3 regions of the Sphingomonas sp. BRN-1R genome follow, and region 2 is predicted to be linked to each of the others. Evidence: riboswitches for the same ligand, from Rfam matches in the RefSeq annotation. Region 2 holds a riboswitch; each other region holds the start of a gene.

Evidence for each region. Region 2 has a riboswitch for cobalamin ahead of AC3ANX_RS09100 (TonB-dependent receptor plug domain-containing protein). Riboswitches for the same ligand answer to the same signal wherever they lie in the genome.
Region 1: it holds a riboswitch for cobalamin, as region 2 does, so the genes downstream of both, cobW (cobalamin biosynthesis protein CobW) here and AC3ANX_RS09100 (TonB-dependent receptor plug domain-containing protein) in region 2, are expected to answer to the same signal.
Region 3: it holds a riboswitch for cobalamin, as region 2 does, so the genes downstream of both, AC3ANX_RS07005 (HoxN/HupN/NixA family nickel/cobalt transporter) here and AC3ANX_RS09100 (TonB-dependent receptor plug domain-containing protein) in region 2, are expected to answer to the same signal.

The regions. Positions count from the first base shown of each region.
Region 1 is NZ_CM173236.1:1,506,048-1,512,170, forward strand. It holds gene mutM (bifunctional DNA-formamidopyrimidine glycosylase/DNA-(apurinic or apyrimidinic site) lyase) at 1-365, shown strand, start outside; gene rpsT (30S ribosomal protein S20) at 484-747, shown strand; gene dnaA (chromosomal replication initiator protein DnaA) at 1,201-2,637, shown strand; gene rlmB (23S rRNA (guanosine(2251)-2'-O)-methyltransferase RlmB) at 2,930-3,682, opposite strand; tRNA gene AC3ANX_RS06935 (tRNA-Tyr) at 3,882-3,967, shown strand; cobalamin riboswitch at 4,114-4,330, shown strand; gene cobW (cobalamin biosynthesis protein CobW) at 4,509-5,546, shown strand; gene cobN (cobaltochelatase subunit CobN) at 5,551-6,123, shown strand, end outside.
Region 2 is NZ_CM173236.1:1,980,277-1,986,399, forward strand. It holds gene AC3ANX_RS09085 (PepSY-associated TM helix domain-containing protein) at 1-518, opposite strand, end outside; gene AC3ANX_RS09090 (hypothetical protein) at 515-937, opposite strand; gene AC3ANX_RS09095 (DUF4403 family protein) at 1,053-2,573, shown strand; cobalamin riboswitch at 2,646-2,857, shown strand; gene AC3ANX_RS09100 (TonB-dependent receptor plug domain-containing protein) at 3,048-4,937, shown strand; gene cobO (cob(I)yrinic acid a,c-diamide adenosyltransferase) at 4,937-5,551, shown strand; gene AC3ANX_RS09110 (ABC transporter substrate-binding protein) at 5,584-6,123, opposite strand, start outside.
Region 3 is NZ_CM173236.1:1,523,092-1,529,214, forward strand. It holds partial or broken gene cobF (precorrin-6A synthase (deacetylating)) at 1-47, shown strand, start outside; gene bluB (5,6-dimethylbenzimidazole synthase) at 21-692, shown strand; gene AC3ANX_RS07005 (HoxN/HupN/NixA family nickel/cobalt transporter) at 689-1,723, opposite strand; cobalamin riboswitch at 1,903-2,146, opposite strand; gene AC3ANX_RS07010 (homogentisate 1,2-dioxygenase) at 2,227-2,760, opposite strand; gene nagE (N-acetylglucosamine-specific PTS transporter subunit IIBC) at 2,851-4,536, opposite strand; gene ptsP (phosphoenolpyruvate--protein phosphotransferase) at 4,533-6,123, opposite strand, start outside.

The sequences.
Region 1 (6,123 bases), 470 kb from region 2:
CCGGGCGAGTCGCGCCGATCAAGGCGATGCTGCTCGACCAGCGGATCGTCGCTGGCTTGGGCAACATCTATGTGTGCGAGGCTTTGTTCCTCGCGCGGATCAGCCCGAAACGCGCGGCGGGCACGCTTTCGCGCGCCAGGCTCAAGCGGCTGGTCGAGGCGATTCGCGTGGTGCTGCTCGCCGCGATCGAGGCGGGGGGCTCGACCTTGCGCGACTATGCCCGCCCCGATGGCGAACTCGGCTATTTCTCCAAGCAATTCGCGGTCTATGGCCGCGAAGGCGAGCCGTGCGCGTGCGGCGGCGTGGTGGAACGCTATGCCGACGGGGGCCGATCGACCTTCTGGTGCCCGCGTTGCCAGACGTGAGGTGGCGACGGTTCGACAGCTAAACTCTTGACCGAATCCGGGGGACTGTCTAAGGGGCCTGCCTTCCAGCGCGGGGACTGATCCCGGCGCGTCACCGATTTCAGACCCAGAGGGCTTCATGGCCAATACGCCACAGGCGAAAAAGCGAATCCGGCGCAACGCGAACCGCGCCATTGTGAACGGCAACCGTGTCGGTCGCATCCGCACCTTCGTGAAGAAGGCGGAAGCCGCTCTGGCAGCGGGCGACAAGACCGCAGCCACCGCTGCGATGTTGGCCGTGCAGCCCGAACTCGCGCGGGGCGTCGCCAAGGGCGTGCTCCACAAGAACACCGCGTCGCGCAAATTCTCGCGACTGACGAAGCGCCTCGCTGCGCTCGCCTGATTTTTTCGAGATCGGGGACGAAATAGCCCGCCCGGGAACGCCCGGGCGGGCTTTTCTTGCGTCTGCGCGAGATCGCTACCCGACCCCCTCTGGCACCACCGATATGGCCGTTCGCGGGCCTATCGCACAAAGCTAGGATTCTCCGCGATTCGCGCGACGCCTGCGTAACGGTCTGCACGATAAATATCGCGATTGCAGCCACTTATAAGATTTTTGACGGGAAACCTTGGCCAATTTCGAGTCAATGGGATTATTTCAGAAATCTGACGGCTGCGGCCATTGATCGAATCATCCCGATCTTCATAATCACCCCTCGAAGCGCGGACGATCGTTCGCGCACTCCAATTGAGAGCGTCGCCGGACGAACGGGATGTGATTCCGTTTGAGGGAGCGTTTGTCTGATTTGCGGTCGCTGCGCGGTCGTGGCCGAAAGAAAGGTTTTGCGTGAACGGAATGGGGGCCAGGGCAGCGTTACGCGCGGACGATCGGGGCGAGCAGGGCGAGATCGCGCGCGCCTGGATGGTCGTTCGGTCGCATCTGCGCGAATCGGCTGGCGTCCGGCTGTTCGACAAATGGCTCAAGCCGATCGAGCTGATCGAGGACGACGAGAACGGCGTGGACGCGGTGCGGCTCGCGCTGCCCTCGGCGTTCATGGCGAACTGGGTCAGCAATCATTATGCCGACCGGCTGTTGCAGGAATTCCGTGCGCAGATTCCGGGCGTGCGCAGCGTATCCATCGAGACCCGTTCGGCGACGCCGCAGCTGCAGACGCTGCGTGCCGATTCGGCGACGGTAGCCGAAGTGCCGGTTCTCCGCGCGCTTCCGGCCGCCGTCGCCACCCCGGCGGCAGCGGTGGCGACGGCAGAGCGCCCGCCGCTCGACCAGCGCTTCACCTTCGATCGCTTCGTGGTTGATGCCTCGAACCGTGTCGCCTTCAACGCCGCCCGCGCTTTGGCCGAGCCGGGCGTGCCGCGCTTCAGCCCGTTGTTCCTTCACGGCGGCACCGGACAGGGCAAGTCGCACCTGATGCACGCGATCGGCGCGGCCTATCTCGAGGCGGTGCCGGGCGCACGCGTGATCCTGATGTCGGCCGAGCGATTCATGTTCGAGTTCGTCCAGGCGCTGCGTGCGCGCGACACGCACAGCTTCAAGGCGCGGCTGCGTTCGGCCGATCTGCTGCTGATCGACGACCTCCAGTTCATCGCCGGCAAGGATTCGACGCAGGAAGAGTTCTTCCACACGATCAACGAGGTGATGGGCGCGGGCAAGCGGCTCGTCATCAGCGCGGATCGCTGCCCGCAGGATCTCGACGGGGTTGAGGCGCGGATCACCTCGCGGCTGTCGTGCGGCCTCGTCGCCGATATCAAGTCGCCCGATCTGGCGCTGCGCCGCGCGGTGCTGACGCGCAAACTCGCCGACATGCCCGGCGTGACCGTGCCGGCCGAAGTGTTCGACCTGCTCGCCAACCGCATCACCGCGAGCATCCGCGATCTGGAAGGCGCGCTCAACCGCGTCGTCGCCTATTCGCAGCTCACCGGCGATGCGATCGATCTCGAGTTCGCGGTGTCGACGCTCGGCGAAGTGCTGCGCGGTGCCGAACGCCGCGTGACGATCGACGAGATCCAGAAGGCGGTGTCGGCGCATTTCGACCTCAAGCCGGTCGATCTCGTCTCCGCGCGGCGCGCGGTGGTGATCGCGCGCCCGCGCCAGATCGCCATGTACCTCGCCAAGCGGCTGACGACGCGCTCGCTGCCCGAGATCGGCCGCAAGTTCGGCGGCCGCGATCATTCGACCGTGATCCATGCGGTGCGCCGTATCGAGGAACTGCGCGACAAGGATCGCGAGATCGACACCGCCGTACGCACGCTGCTGCACACGCTGGAGAACTGAGCGCCTGCTAATCCCCGGCGAAGGCCGGGTTCAGTCGGCAAGACTCTTGTAGAGGAGCGCAGCGCCAGTTTGCCACGGCTGCGTAACTGCACCCCCGCCTTGGCCGGGGAACGGCGCTGGGCTCGGTGCCCGCAGGCCTTCGTGCCCAACCCGAACCGTTCGTGCCGAGCGCTGGCCGGTTACCTCTGCGCGAACCTCACCGTTCGTGCCGAGCGAAGTCGAGGCACCTGCGCAGGTGCCTCGACTGCGCTCGGCACGAACGGGGAGGGGGCCGGCCCCTCCGCATCCTAATTCACGGCATAACCCGCGTCGTCGCCGCATAGAGCGCGATCGCGGCGGCGTTGGAGACGTTGAGGCTCTCCATCCGCGGCGAGATCGGCAGGCGGCCGAGTTCGTCGCAATGCGAGGCGGTGTTCTGCCGCATGCCTTCGCCCTCCGCGCCGAGCACCAGCGCCACGCGCTGCAAGCCCATCGCCTGATCGAGCGTCTGCGTCGCTTCGCCCGCCAGCCCCACGCGCCAGAAGCCGGCCTCGGCGATCTCGTCGAGCGCGCGGGCGAGGTTCACCACGCGCACCCACGGCACCAGCTCCAGCGCGCCCGAGGCCGCGCGCGCGATCGTGCCCGATTCGGGCGGCGCGTTGCGATCGGGCGTGACGATGCCGAGCGCGTCGAACGCGGCGGCCGAGCGCAGGATCGCGCCGACGTTGTGCGGATCGGTCACCTGATCGAGCACCAGCAGCGGGCGGCGATCGTCCGCGCCCTGTTCGAGCAGATCGGCGAGCCACATGTCCTCGAGCGGATCGACCTCCGCCACCAGCCCCTGGTGCGGCGCGTCCGACGGCACCAGCCGCGCGAGATCGGTGACCTCGGCATAGACGATCGGGATCACCGGCGGGATGTCGAGGCTGGCGATCGCCTCGCGCGTCGCCCAGATCTTGCGCACGACGCGGTCGGGATTGGCGAGCGCCGCCGTAACCGCATGGCGGCCCCAGAAGCGCGGGCGGCCGGCGGGCGCCTGCGAGGGGCGATGTCCGCGCCGCGCCATCAGCGTTGCGCCCGCATGGGGGAGAGGGGGGAGACGATCATATTGGGTCCACTCGGAAGGGGCCGGAGCCGGAATACACGCCGTCCGGTATGCGTCGCGGTGCCCGCATGCAAGTCTCCGCCGTTTTTCCGCGCGCTTGGGCGTTGACAGCAGGGCTTCGGATCGGCATTGGCACGCCTCGCTTTTTGGCGGCCCAACTGGACAGGTGGCCGAGTGGTTAAAGGCAGCAGACTGTAAATCTGCCCGTGCAAGCGTACGCTGGTTCGAATCCAGCCCTGTCCACCATCCTCCCGCCGAACCACCGGCGGCTCCGCGCCGGCTGATCGCCGTCTCGCGCACCCCGACATCATCGATCATCGCCGCTTTTCGAAGCGAATTGGCAGCCGCGTGTTTTCGGGCTAAGCCGTGCAGCGAAGGCCGGTTCGACCGGCCTTCGCTGATCGCGCCGGTGCCCCGCGAGGGGCTTCAATGGGAATGCGGTGCGGGGGTTCGCCCCCAATGCCGCGGCTGTCCCTGCAACTGTAAGCGGTGAGCGAGATGCGCAACGCCCGTCGCACGACGGGCATCCACTGGGCCGCCGCGCCTGGGAAGGCGCGCATCGAGCTTCGACCCGCGAGCCAGGAGACCTGCCGACGTCTGGTCGCTCTTGCCTTGGTCCAGGGGATGGTCACGGCACGGTAATTCTCCGTCTGAGCGACGAAACCGTGCGGCTGGGGCTGCATCGGTTCGCGGCAACGAGCGCCCTCCCGCGCCCGCCCGTCGTCGCGTGCCGAGCCGAACTGTCGGCCCCCGCCTGTCGTCGCTGTGGCGCGAAGGGGAAGAAACCGTGTCCGACCTGCTCAAGATACCCGTCACCATCGTCACCGGCTTTCTGGGGGCGGGCAAGACCACGCTGATAAGCCACCTGATCCGGAGCGCGGGCGGACGGCGGCTCGCGGTGATCGTCAACGAATTCGGCACACTCGGCGTCGATGGCGATATCCTCAAGGGCTGCGCGATCCCCGATTGCCCGGCCGAGAACGTGATCGAACTCGCCAACGGCTGCATCTGCTGCACCGTCGCGGACGATTTCATCCCCACGGTCGAGACTTTGCTCGCGCTCGACCCCCGGCCCGACCATATCCTGATCGAAACGTCGGGGCTCGCGCTGCCCAAGCCGCTGCTCAAGGCGTTCGACTGGCCGGCGATCCGCTCGCGCATCACGGTCGACGGGGTGATCGCGCTTGCGGACGCCGAGGCGGTCGCCGCCGGTCGGTTCGCGCCCGATGTGGCGGCACTCGACGCGCAGCGCGCCGCCGATCCGAGCGTCGATCACGAGACGCCGCTGTCCGAGGTGTTCGAGGATCAGCTCGCCTGCGCCGACATGGTGCTGCTGACCAAGGCCGATCTCGCCGGCGCGGACGGCGTGGCGGCGGCGCGCGCGGTCATCGCCGCCGAAGCGCCGCGCCCGCTGCCGGTGGTCGAACTGATCGAGGGCGTGATCGATCCGGCGGTGATCCTCGGCCTCAACGCGGCGGCCGAGGACGATATCGCCGCACGCCCCTCGCACCACGACGGCGAGGACGATCACGAGCATGACGATTTCGACAGCGTCGTGATTGAACTGGGCGAGATCGCCGCGCCCGAGGATCTCGCCGCGCGCGTCGAGGCGCTGGCGAACGCGCACGCCATCCTGCGCGTGAAGGGCTATGCCAGCGTGGCGGGCAAGCCGATGCGGCTGCTCGTCCAGGCGGTCGGCGCGCGGGTGCGCACGCAATACGACCGGCCGTGGCGCGTGGGCGAGCCGCGCGCGACGCGGCTGGTGGTGATCGCCGAACAGGGGCGGATCGACCTACCCAAGATCACGGCGGCGCTGGCGGGCTGACGCCATGCACGTCGTCTTTCGCGAGACTCACGGGCTGGACGAGACGGCCACGCCGCAGGATCTCGCGCAGAGCCCGGCCGATCTCGTGATGCTGTCCTTTTCCGACAGCGATCTCGGCGCGTTCGCGGCCGGGTGGCGACGTGGGCGCGCGACGCTGCCGGGGCTGCGGCTCGCCAACCTCGCCCGGCTGACGCACCCGCTGTCGGTCGATACTTACCTCGATCGCACGCTGTCGGGGGCGAAGGGCGTGTTGGTGCGGCTGATCGGCGGGCAAAGCTACTGGACCTATGGGTTGCAGCAGCTCGGCGCACTGGCGCGCGCGCGGGGCATCGCTCTGGCGGTGCTGCCGGCGGACGGGCGCGCCGATACGCGGCTCGACGCGGTGTCGACGCTGCCGGTGGAGACGCTGCGCCGGCTTGCCGAACTGTGCGATACCGGCGGCGCGGTGGCGGCGCAGGCGGCGCTGGCAGACCTCGCGCGCGCGGCGGGGTTCGATGTCGCGCCTGTCGCGGGGGCAGGAGCGATCGCCGAAGTCGGCGCGTGGCGGCCGGAGGAGGGCGTGACGTGCCCGGCGGCG
Region 2 (6,123 bases):
TTGCCCGCGCGGAACGTGAAGAAATCGCGGAAGAAACGGCGGTGCGCGACCACGCCCGAGATCAACGCGATCAGCATGGTCGCGGCGGCCAACGCGGCGAGTAGCCGCCCCCACGGATAGGGCAACTCCAGCTCGAAATGCAGCCGGTAGAAGAACTCGCCGCCCATCGTTTCGCGCGCCACCGGCGCACCGCTCAGCGGATCGAGCGCGCGGAACAGCAGCTTGCCGCCGTGCGTGAAATAGGCGTCTGTGGTGCCGGCGCGCGCGTCGGGCGCGGTGAGATACCAGGTGGGCGCGTCGGCGGCGTCCCGCGCCAACCACCGCGTCGCCGCCGTGATCGCCTGCACCGGATCGGCTGCGGCACGCGTTTCCGGGCGCATCCAGCGGCTGATCTCGGGCCTGAACATGCTGAGCGTGCCCGCGAATGCCATCAGGTACAGGACATGGCCGAGCAGCAGCCCGGTCCAGCCGTGGAGCCACGCCATCGTCTGGCGCGCTCCGTCGTGGAGGCGGTTCATGCCGGGGGGAGTGGCAGCATCAGCGCGAGCGTGCCGAACGCCGTCGCAAGCGCGATCACGCCGCAGCACGCCCGGCCGGGGCTGCGCGTGAGGAAGGCCCAGATCGTCACGAGGGGGAACAGCAGCAGCGCGACCAGCACCGCAGTCATCACCGCCTCCGGCCGTGCCATCGGCAGTGCGCGGGCGAGGAAAGCGCCGAGCGTCGCGACCACCGCATAAGCGCCGACGGTCCCCGCAAACGTGCGCGCGGCGACGTTGACGCGATACCGTGCGCATCGCCGGTCCCGCACCATCGGCGCAACCAGCCTTGCGCGCGGGCGCAGGTCGGCGGCGGCGCTGCGGCGCTCGACAGCGGGGGCGGCGCTGCGGCGCGGGATGATGGCGTTGCCTGCGAATGCGGGGCTGAAATGCCGGTTCATGACGAACAACTACGAACAGGTCTTTTGCGAGTCAATCGCATTATCACATCGTGAAGACAGCTCGCGAAGGAATTCGGCTCGTCATGGCTCCACATCGGCCCGCCCGCGTTGTCATATGATGAAGATCGCCGTCTACGCACAGCCCGGTCGCCGCCGACGGCCGCCTAATGAGATCGTCGGCCCGGTCGTCGCGGCCGCGCTGCTGGTCGGCGGGTGCAGTCACAAGGTCCATTCGCCCGCCCCGCCGCGAATCGCAGACGCGCCCGATTTCCCGATCGAAACCTCCTCGATCGTGGTGCCGATCTCGGGATCGCTCGATGATCTCGCCCGCGCGCTTGAGGCGCAGGTGCCGAGGCGGCTGTGGGGAATCGACAAGCAGCTCGACGCCTGTGTCCCGGCCAAGCGCGTCAACATCGGCATCGCGCATGTCCGCGTGCTGCCCAACCTCGGTTGTCGGGTGACGGGCGAGGTGACACGCGGGCGGCTGAAGCTCGGCGGTCACGGCAACCGGCTGACGATCGACATCCCCGTCCACGCCGCCATCGCCGCGCAGAAGGTCGGCGGCGTGGTCTCCAAGACCGCGACGGGCGATGCGGTGGTGCATGCCGTCGCGCAACTGTCGATCGCGGGTGACTGGTCGCCGACCGCGAAGGTGCGGATCGCTTATGACTGGACGACCCCGCCCGGCATCGACTTCCTCGGTCGCCGCATCGAGTTCGCCAGCAAGGCCGACGCGCGATTGAAGCCGGTGCTGGCGGGGCTGGAACGCAGCCTGCCGCGCGAACTGAACAAGCTCGATCTACGCGCCAAACTCGCCTCCGCCTGGGCGCAGGGCTTCACCTCGATCATGCTCAACCGCGACAAACCGCCGGCATGGATGCGGATCACCCCGAAGCGGCTCGGCTTCGGCGGCTATGCGATCACCGGGCGAACGCTCGTGCTGACGCTGGCGGCGGACGCCCTGACCGAGACGTTCGTCGGCGCGCGTCCCGCCGATCCCGTGACCACGCCGCTGCCGCCGCCCGCACCATCGGTCGGCAAGCAGGGGCTCAACTTCTTCATTCCGGTGCTGGCGGATTATGCGCAGCTCGAACCCGTTGTGCAGCGTGTGCTGGTGAAGCGCGCCAACAAGGGCATCTCGCTCGCCGGGATCGGTCCTGTCGACGTCGAGTTTGGCAAGGTGACGGTTTATGCCACCACCGGCGGGCGGCTCGCGATTGGGGTAAAGGCGAAGGCGAAGGCACGCAGCAGTTCGCTGCTCGCCACCAAGGGCGAGGTGTGGCTGACGGCGGTGCCCTATAATGTCTCCAATTCGCAGCTGATCCGCGCGCGCGACGTCGCGATCAGCACCGATACGGACAGCGAGACGGTCAACCTGCTCGTTTCGCTGTTCAAGGACACGTCGATCCGCGACACGATCGCGCAAGGGCTGGCCCACGACTTCGCGCCCGATTACGCAAAGGTGCTGCGCTCCGCGCGGAAAGCGATCGGCCAGCGGCGTGAGGGTGACTTCCTGCTCTCCGCCGATGTGACGCGGGTGGAGAACGGCAGGCTGGCGGTGACGGGCAAGGGTCTGTTCCTGCCGGTGCGCGCGGTGGGGCAGGCGACGATCACCTATGCGCCGCTCAGGCGATAGCACGCGAATAGCGGTTGGCCGCTGCCGCGTTGTGGCGTAAGGGCCGCGCCGGACGCTTGAGCGGGCAACCGCTTCGTCCACGATCGCGTCGGTGCCCCGCGAGGGGCTTAAACGGGAATGCGGTGCGGGTCTCATGCCCAAATCCGCAGCTGTCCCTGCAACTGTAAGCGGCGAGCGTGATGCACCGGCCCGTAAGGGCGGCCACTGAAGCCCTTGGGGTTCGGGAAGGCGTGCATCAGGCGCTGACCCGTGAGCCAGGAGACCTGCCGGCGTATCGTCGCTCTTGCCGTGGTCCAGGAACAGGCCAAGGCACGGTTCTCCGTCTGAGCGACAGACTGAGCGGTGGGGGCCGCAAGGGTCGTGCAGGCCGGGGCCGATTGGCGTCCGCCCGACGTGCGCGATCGGTCGTCTGCGAAAGATGGCTTGCCCCTGCCGATGTGTCGCAAGACGCCGGGGGGAAGACATTTGAAGACCATGATTTCACTGATCGCGCTGACCGCGGCCACACCGGCGCTGGCGCAGAGCGCCGCTACGGACGATGCCACCGTGACCGACACCGTCGTCGTCACCGCCGCGCGCGCGCCGGGCGGCATCTCGACCGCGACGCTCGGCTCGTCGGCGACGGTGCTGACCGCGCAGGATCTCGCCGATCGCCAGACCGTGATCGTCTCGGACGTGCTGCGCGACGTTCCGGGCGTCTCGGTCAACCGCACCGGCGCGGTCGGCGGGATGACGCAGGTGCGCATCCGCGGCGCGGAGAGCAACCATACGCTCGTCCTGATCGACGGCATCGAGGCGGCCGATCCCTATTACGGCGAATACGACTTCGCTTCGCTGACCGCGGACCCCGGCGCGCGCGTCGAGGTGCTGCGCGGCGAGCAGAGCGCGCTGTACGGATCGGACGCGATCGGCGGCGTCATCAACTACATCACGCCGACCGGGCGCGAGATGCCGGGGTTCGCCGGGCGGATCGAGGCGGGATCGTTCAACACGATCGACGGCGCGGTGCGCGGCGCGGGCACGGTCGGCGATTTCGACTATGCGGTCGGCGGGTCGTACTCCGGGATCGGCGGCTATGTCGTCGCACCGGCGGGCGACCGGCGGATCGGTTCGAAGATCGGCACGGTCAACGGTAAGTTCGGTTATCAATCGGGCGACTTCGCGCTGCGGGGGGTGGTGCGCTACACGCACATCGACGCCGATCTCAACGATCAGGATTATGTCGCCACGGGCAACGCGATCGACAGTGGCGGCAGCTATCTGAACGATGCGGTCTATGCTTTGGTCGGCGCGCATTACGACGCGCTGGAGGGCCGCTGGAGCAACGATCTCAGCGCGCAGTTGCAGGATTCACAACGCCAGTATCACGACGACACCGGCGCGGAGACGATCGGCGACACCGGCCGCCGCAAGAAGGTGTCGTTCGTGTCGGCGCTCAAGCTTGGCAATGATCGGGTCAGCCATCTCATCACCGGCGCGGTCGATTACGAGCACGAATCGTATCAGGGCGCCTCGGCGTTCATCACCGGCAGCAACCCGTTCCACGATACCGACAATTGGGGGCTGGTCGGCCAGTATCAGCTCACCGTCAACGACCGGCTCGGCCTCGGCGCGGCGGTGCGGCACGACATCAACGAACGGTTCCGCGATACGACGACGTGGCACCTCCAGGCGAGCTACCGCTTCGAAACCGGCACGCGCATCCACGCGGCGGGCGGAACGGGCGTGAAGGCGCCGATCTTCTCCGAACTGTTCGGCTATGCGCCCGACAGCGGCTTCGTCGGCAATCCCAATCTCAAGCCCGAGGAGTCGACCGGCTGGCAGGCGGGCGTGGAGCAGAGCTTCCTCGCCGGGCACGCCCGCATCGACGTGACCTATTTCAACGCGGTGCTGCGCCACAAGATCGTCAGCACGTTGGATCCGGTCTATACCGTCGTCAACGCGACCGGATCGTCGCCGCATCAGGGCGTGGAGGTGGCGCTGAACACGGATCTGCCCGCCGGCTTCCGCTTCGACGGCAGCTACACCTTTCTCGACGCGCACGACGAAGCCGACGTGACGCTGATCCGCCGGCCCAAGCATATCGGCAGCGCCAACCTCGCGTGGCGATCGAAGGACGATCGCTTCGGCGCGAACGTGACGGTGCGCTACAACGGCGACGCACTCGACACCAATTTCGCGACCTTCGCGACCGAGACGCTGAAGGCCTATACGCTGGTGAACTTCGGCGCGGATGTCGCGGTGGCGCGCGGCATCTCTGTGTTCGGGCGGGTCGAGAATCTGCTCGACACCGACTACCGCGAGAACGTCGGCTTCCGCACTCCGGGCCGCGCGGGCTACGGCGGCATCAAGGCGCGGATCTGATGGTCAGCGGCACCCGCACCGAGGCCGAGCATGCCGAGAAGATGCGCAAGCGTCAGGCCGTGCAGGAACGCACCGTCGCCAGCAAGACGATCGAAAAGGGGCTGGTGATCGTCCACACCGGCGCAGGCAAGGGCAAGACCACCGCCGCGCTCGGAATGGCGGTGCGCGCGATCGGCCACGGCATGACGGTCGGCGTCGTCCAGTTCGTCAAGGGTGCGATGACGACGGGCGAGAAGGCGGTGTTCGACCGGCTCGGTGATCTGGTGGCGTTCAGGCCGATGGGCGAGGGCTTCACCTGGGATACGCAGGACCGCGCGCGCGATATCGCGGTCGCGCGCGGGGCGTGGGATGAGGTCAAGCGGATGATCGCCGATCCGTCCTATGGCATGGTGATCGCCGATGAACTCAACATCGTGCTGCGCTACGACTATCTGCCGCTCGACGAGGTGCTGGCGGCGCTGGCGGACAAGCCGGCGATGACGCATGTCGTCGTCACCGGGCGCAACGCCCCGGCGGCGCTGATCGAAGCGGCCGATCTGGTGACGGAGATGACGCTCGTGAAGCATCCGTACCGCGAACAGGGCGTGAAGGCGCAGGCAGGGGTGGAGTTCTAGTGGCAGCGCACGCGCGTCTGCCGGGATCGGCGTTACCGTGTCCCGATCGCCCTGGCCTGACGCGCGAGGCTTTGCGCCGCCTGCACATAGGTCGGGCTGCCGCACACCGTCCACGCCTCGGGCAGGCGCAGGCGCGGGATGCGGTCGAGCGCGGGGTGGTGGAGCATCTCGGTGCCCTGATCGACCACGCGGTCGGTCGCGCTCTCGACGATCAGATAGTCGGGGCGGGCGGCGATCATCTCCTCGAGCGAGACTTGCGACAGCGCCGGCTTTCCGAGCTTGGCGGCGAGGTTGACGAGGCCGACGCGCGTCATCAGCTCATCCACCAGCGTGCCGGTGCCGGTCAGATAGCCGCGCCGCTGGTAATAGGCGGCGACGCGGTGGCCGGGCACGCGCGGCAAGGCGGCCAGCGCACGATCCATCCGCGCGATCAGCGCCGCGCCGCGCTCCGGGTGGCCGACCGCGGCGGCGACCTGGCGGATTTGCGCCACGATGTCGGCATAGCGATCGGCCGGCGCGAGATCGATCACACGGTAGTGATGCGGCGCGAGTGCGGCGAGCATGCCGCCGGT
Region 3 (6,123 bases), 460 kb from region 2:
GCGCGGAGCACGGCTGGATCATGGACGTGTACCTGCTGCGCCGCGCACGCCCGGTCGCGCCGGTGTTCGACGCGGCTTTCGAAGCGCGTTTCGCCGAACTGCTGCGCTGGCGGCGCGACGTGCGCCATTTTCGAACCGAGACCGTTAGCGAGGAGGCGATGCGGCATCTGCTCGACAGCGCCGCGCTCGCGCCGTCGGTCGGCAATGCGCAGCCGTGGCGGTTCGTGCGGGTGCGCTCGCCCGGCCTGCGCGCCGCGCTCGCCGATCATGTCGATGCCGCCAGCGCCGCCGCCGCGCTGACGTTCGCCGATGCCGATCGGCAGGCGCGACACCGCGCGTTGAAGCTGCACGGCCTGCGTGAAGCCCCCGAGATCGTCGCGGTGTTCTCGGACGAGGCCCCGGCCGCCGGCCACGGCCTCGGCATCGCCACCATGCCCGAGGCGCTGCGCTATTCGACCGTGATGGCGATCCACACGATCTGGCTCGCCGCCGCCGCGCGCGGGATCGGGCTCGGCTGGGTGTCGATCCTCGATCCCAACGCGGTCGCCGCCTTGCTGGACGTGCCGCACGGCTGGACGCTCGTCGGGCTGCTGTGCATCGGCTACCCGGCCGAACCAGCGGCGGTGCCCGAACTCGAACGGCGCGGCTGGCAGGCGCGCGAGGCCGTCGCCGATCGCGTCGTCGAACGCTAGGCGCTCTGCCGCACCTCGATCTCGTCGAGGCGTTGCCAGCGGAAGATCGCCCAGCTCGCCAGCCAGCACAACGCGAACAGCGCGATGATGCCGAAGCCGAGCAGGTTGAACCGCCCGCCAAGGTCCGCCGCCGCCGACCAGACGCCACCGCGCAAGCCGAGCTTGTCGGCAAGCAGCGACAGCGTCTCGATCCCGCCGATCACGATCGCCACCGCTGCCGATACGGCGGTGATGGTGATGTTGTAGTAAAGCTTGCGGATCGGCTTCACGAACGCCCATTCGTAGGCGCCCAGCATCAGGATGCCGTCGGTGGTATCGACCAGCGCCATCCCGGCGGCGAACAGCACCGGCAGCACCAGCACCGGGCCGATCGCGAAGGCGTGGCTGGCCTGCGCCGCCGATAACCCAAGGATCGCGACCTCGGTGGCGGTGTCGAAGCCCAGCCCGAACAGGAAACCGAGCGGCGCCATGTGCCAGCTCGTCGACACCAGCCGGAACAGCGGCCGGAACAGCCGCGCGAGCAGCCCGCGCCCGCCGAGCAACATGTCGAGATCCTCATCGACATAGACCCCGCCGGCGCGGACATGCTGGAAGGTGCGCCACACCGAGCGCAGGATAACGAGGTTCATCGCCGCGATGGTGAACAGGAACCCGGCCGACACGATCGTCGCGACCACCCCGCCGGTCGCCTTCAGCGCCTCGAACCGGGCGAGCGCCGATGCGGTGAAGGCGATGCCGACCGAGGCGAGCAGGATGATCGTGCTGTGCCCGATCGCGAACCAGAAGCCGACCGTGGCGGGGCGCTTGCCGTCCTGCATCAGCTTACGCGTGACGTTGTCGATCGCGGCGATATGATCGGCATCGACCGCGTGGCGCAGGCCCAGCCCCCAGGCGAGCAACGCGGTGCCGAGCATCAGCGGCTGTGCGTGGAACAGCGCGAACGCCCAGATCCAGGCGCCGATGTTGGCGGCGATCAGAAAGGCGTACAGTCCGCCGATCCTGCGGCGAAGCGGTGTGTCCTGTGGTGGCATCGACCTTCATCCCCCGGGCGCCTCAGCAACGTCGGGCGGGGGCTTGCCGTCGCGGCGACGGTCGGCACGCGGACCCGGCGGACGCCCTGCGCCGAGTCACGACACCGATGCGGCCCCCGCCGCGGGTGACGTCGCTCAGACGGACAGGTCCGTGCCGCGGCCATCCCCTGGACCGAGGCGAGAGCGACCGGACGCTGGCAGGTCTCCTGGCTCACGGGTCGTCGCGGGGGTGTACGGCCTTCCCAGATCCTGCGCGGTGTGCGCGGGTCCAGTGGCTGCCTCTCCCCAAACGTGGAAAGAGACGATGTGCATCCCGCTCGCCGCTTACAGTTGCAGGGACAGCCCCGGCATTGGACGACGGATCGTCCGCACCGTGTTCCCGATTAAGCCCCTTGGCGAGGCACCAGCGCGAGTCGGCCGGACCGGCACGCCGGCCCGGCGCTGCGGTTCCTATGCGAAGCCGCGGCAGCGGGCAACCGCGAGGTGGTCGCCGTCGCACACGATCAGGGCAGCCGCGCGATCAGCAGCGGGACCGTTGCGGTATCGCTGCCCGCGATCTGGAGCGTATAGCTGCCGGGTTGCAGCGTGAAATCGACCATCTTGCGGATGCCCGAGCAGTTCGGCCCATGCGCGTGCGCGGTCGAGCGCAGCGCGCCGCCGCCATGCACCACGTCGAGCCACGCGCCCGCGCCGATCGCGACGCGGTACGTGCCGCCCTGCGTCACGGTGAAGCCGACGATGCCGCCGTAACTTGCGGGCGTGCCGGGGTGCGAAGGGGCGAGCGGGAACGTCACCCTGGCGGTCTGCGTGAGCGCCACGGTGTAGGCCGTACCCGGTGTCACGGTGGCGGTGGCGAGCGCGGCGGCATCGGTTGCCGCCACACGCGGCGTCTTCATGCTCCACGCGGTCAGCGCCGGGGGGATCGGCTCGGCATCCCTGGGGCATACCGGCGCGGCGGAGGCGGCCATCGGCATGTCCTGCGCGGCGGCAGGCGCTGCGAGCGCGGCGAGCAGCGTGAGGGCGATCAGTCCGGTCATCGGCATGCATCCTTCAATCGACCGCCCGGCGATGCGCCAACCGGCATATCCCGCCGTATATGGCAGTGGTCCGCCGCGCGGCAATCGCGATCAATGGCCGAGCGTGGCGAGCAGGTCTTCGGCTGCCGGGCCGGCGAGCAGGTGCCACTGTCCGGGCGCGCTTTCCACCGCGCCGCGCGGCGCGCACGCGGCTATCGCGGCGGCGTCGGTCGCGGCGCCGTCGGCCACGGTGACCACGACGCGCCCCGCGCGCAGCCTCGCGCTCCGCACGTTGGCAGGGCCGCCGAGCGCGGCGAGCAGACCGCGGCCGAGGTCCAGCGGGGCGGCGGCGGGTGCCTCGCGCATCTCGCGGGCGAGCTGGTCGGCGGTCGGGCCGATCACCACTTGCAGGTCGCGCGGCGAGGGCCGCATCACGCCCCGCGCGCCGAGCCGCTTCAGCGCGGCCTCGTCGATTGCGGACTGATCCTCCACCACCAGCCGCAGACGCGTCGTGCAGGCGTCGATCGACACCAGGTTCGATCGCCCGCCCAGCGCCGCGATGAACTGTTGCGGCCGCGTCCCCTGCGCGCTCGCCACCGCCACGGGTGGCGCCGGTGGCGTCCGCTCGCGGCCCGGCGTCGGCAGATCGAGGCGGACGATGAAGAAGCGGAACAGCGTGTAATAGAGGACCGCATAGACCGCACCGACCGGCAGCAGCAGCAGCGGACGGGTCGCGCGCCCGTAATTGAGCGCATAGTCGAGCAGCCCCGCCGAAAAGCCGAAACCGAGCCGGACGTGGAGCGCATCCATCAGCGCCATCGCCGCCCCGGTCAGCACCGCATGAACCGCGTAGAGCCACGGCGCGAGGAACATGAAGGTGAATTCGATCGGCTCGGTCACGCCGGTCAGCATCGCCGTCAGCGCGAGGCTGAGCAGCATTCCGCCGACCTCGGCCCGCCGCTCGGGCCGGGCGCTGCGATACATGGCGAGGCACCCGGCGGGCAGGCCGAAGATCATCACCGGAAAGAACCCGCTCATGAACGCGCCCGCGCTCGGATCGCCCGCGAAGAAGCGGTTCAGATCGCCGGTGGCGCCGTGGAAATCGCCGACGATGAACCAGGCGACGTTGTTGAGGATGTGGTGCAGCCCCGTCACCAGCAGCAGCCGGTTGAGCACGCCGTACACGAACAGCCCGACCGGCCCGGCGGCGACCAGCGCGTGGCTGAGCGCGTCGATCGCGCCGTTGAGCGTCGCCCAGCCCAGCCCGAAGCCGAGCGCCAGCACCAGCCCGGCCAGCCCGCTGACGATGGGCACGAACCGCCGCCCGCCGAAGAAGGCGAGATAGTCGGGCAGCGCGATCGCGCCGAAGCGATTGTAGAAAATCCCTCCGATCAGCCCCGACAGCACGCCGAGCGGCACGCTCAGCTTGGCGAGCGCCGCCTGCCGATAGGCGGCAAGCATGATCGCCTTGGTCGCATCGGGCAGGCCCGCGCCGATGTCGGCGGGCGGGTGGAGCAACGCCTCCGCGCCGTGCGTCGCGACGAGGAAGCAGACGGTGCCGGCCAGTCCCGCCGCACCATTGCCGTCCCGCGCGAAGCCGACCGCCACGCCGATCGCGAACAGCAGCCCGAGGTTCTGGAAGATCGCATCCCCCGCCGCCGCGACGAAGGGGATGTCGAGCAGATCGGGCTGGCCGAGCCGGAGCAGCAGCCCGGCGATCGGCAGCACCGCGATCGGCAACATCAGCGCGCGGCCGAGGCCCTGCAAGGCGCCGGCGGAGAAGCGCCCGCCGCTCATGCCGCACCCTGCGCGACCAGCGCGCGCACGGCGGCAGCGGAGCTTTGCCGCAGCGCGTCTGCCGCCAGCGCGGCGCAGCGTTCGCGCGTCAGCGTACGGACGCGCGCCTTCACTTCGGGGATGATGCCCGGCACCGCCGACAATTCGGTAACGCCAAGCCCGATCAGGATCGGCGCGGCGACGAGGTCGGAGGCGAGGCCGCCGCAGACGCCGACCGGGCGGCCCTGCGCCGCGCCGGCGCGCGCGGCTTCGGCGATCATGCGGAGCACGGCGGGGTGAAGGGCGTCGACCTGTGGTGCCATCAGCGGATTTCCCCGGTCCATCGCGAGGGTGTATTGCGCGAGATCGTTGGTGCCGATCGCGAAGAAATCGGCCTCGCGGGCAAGCACGTCGGCGGTGATCGCGGCGGCGGGCGTCTCGATCATCACGCCGATCTGCACCGGCGCGTCGCGACCGATCGCGCGCGCCGCCGCAGCGACGCGGCGGCGCACCTCGGCGAGTTCGTCCAGGCTGGCGATCATCGGCAGGAGGATGCGGCACTGGTCCGCCGGTGCCACGCGCAGGATCGCCCGCAACTGGATATCGAGCAGGTCCGGGTGGTGCAGCCCGACGCGGATACCGCGCAGGCCGAGCGCGGGATTTTCCTCCGCCGCGATCGACAGATAGCGCACCGGCTTGTCGCCGCCGATGTCGAGCGTGCGGATGATGACCGGGCGCCCCGCCATGCGCCGCGCGATCGCATCGTAGAGTGCGAACTGCTCGTCTTCGTCGGGGGGCGTGTCGCGGTCGAGGAACAGCAATTCGGTGCGCAGCAGACCGCAGCCTTCCGCGCCCGCGTCCATCGCCGCATCGGCATCGGCGAGCGCGCCGAGGTTCGCGAAGATCTCGATGCGCGTGCCGTCCGCCATGTGGCAGGTCGCGCCCGACTGCGCCTGTGCGGCGGCGCGCCGCTCGCGCGCGGCGGCGATGCGCGCATGGGCGGCGGCCTCGGTCGCGTCGTCAGCGTGCGTCAGCGTTCCGGCATCGGCATCGAGCACCGCGCGCGCGCCGTCCGCCAGCGCGAGCGCGGCCTCGCCCAGCGCCACCACCATCGGCACCCCGCGCGCCGCCGCGATGATCGCGACATGCGCGGTCGGCCCGCCCTCGGCGAGCGCGATGCCGGCGAGACGGGCGGGATCGAGCGCCATCAGGTCGGACGGCAGCAGATCGCGCGCCGCCAGGATCGCGTCGCGTGGCAGTTCGGGGGCGGCGGCGGACGGACCCATCGTCGCCGCGATCACCTGCTGTTCGAGATCGAGCAGATCGTCGGCCCGCCCGGCGATCCGCGCGTCGGCGACCGCGCGCAGCGCAGCGATATCGGGGGCGAGCGCCGCGCGCCACGCCGCGCCCGCGCTCGCCCCGCCCGCGATGGCGGCGGCGGCGCTGGCCTGAAGGCGCGGATCGTCGAGCAGTTCGAGGTGCGCATCGGCGATCGCGCGCTGCGCATTCGGCCCGTCGCCGGCGCGGGTGACGAGCGCGGCGCGCACGGCGGCCAGCGCCGATGCGAGCGCCGCCGCTTCCACGGCCGCGCCTTGCCCGGTCGCCGGC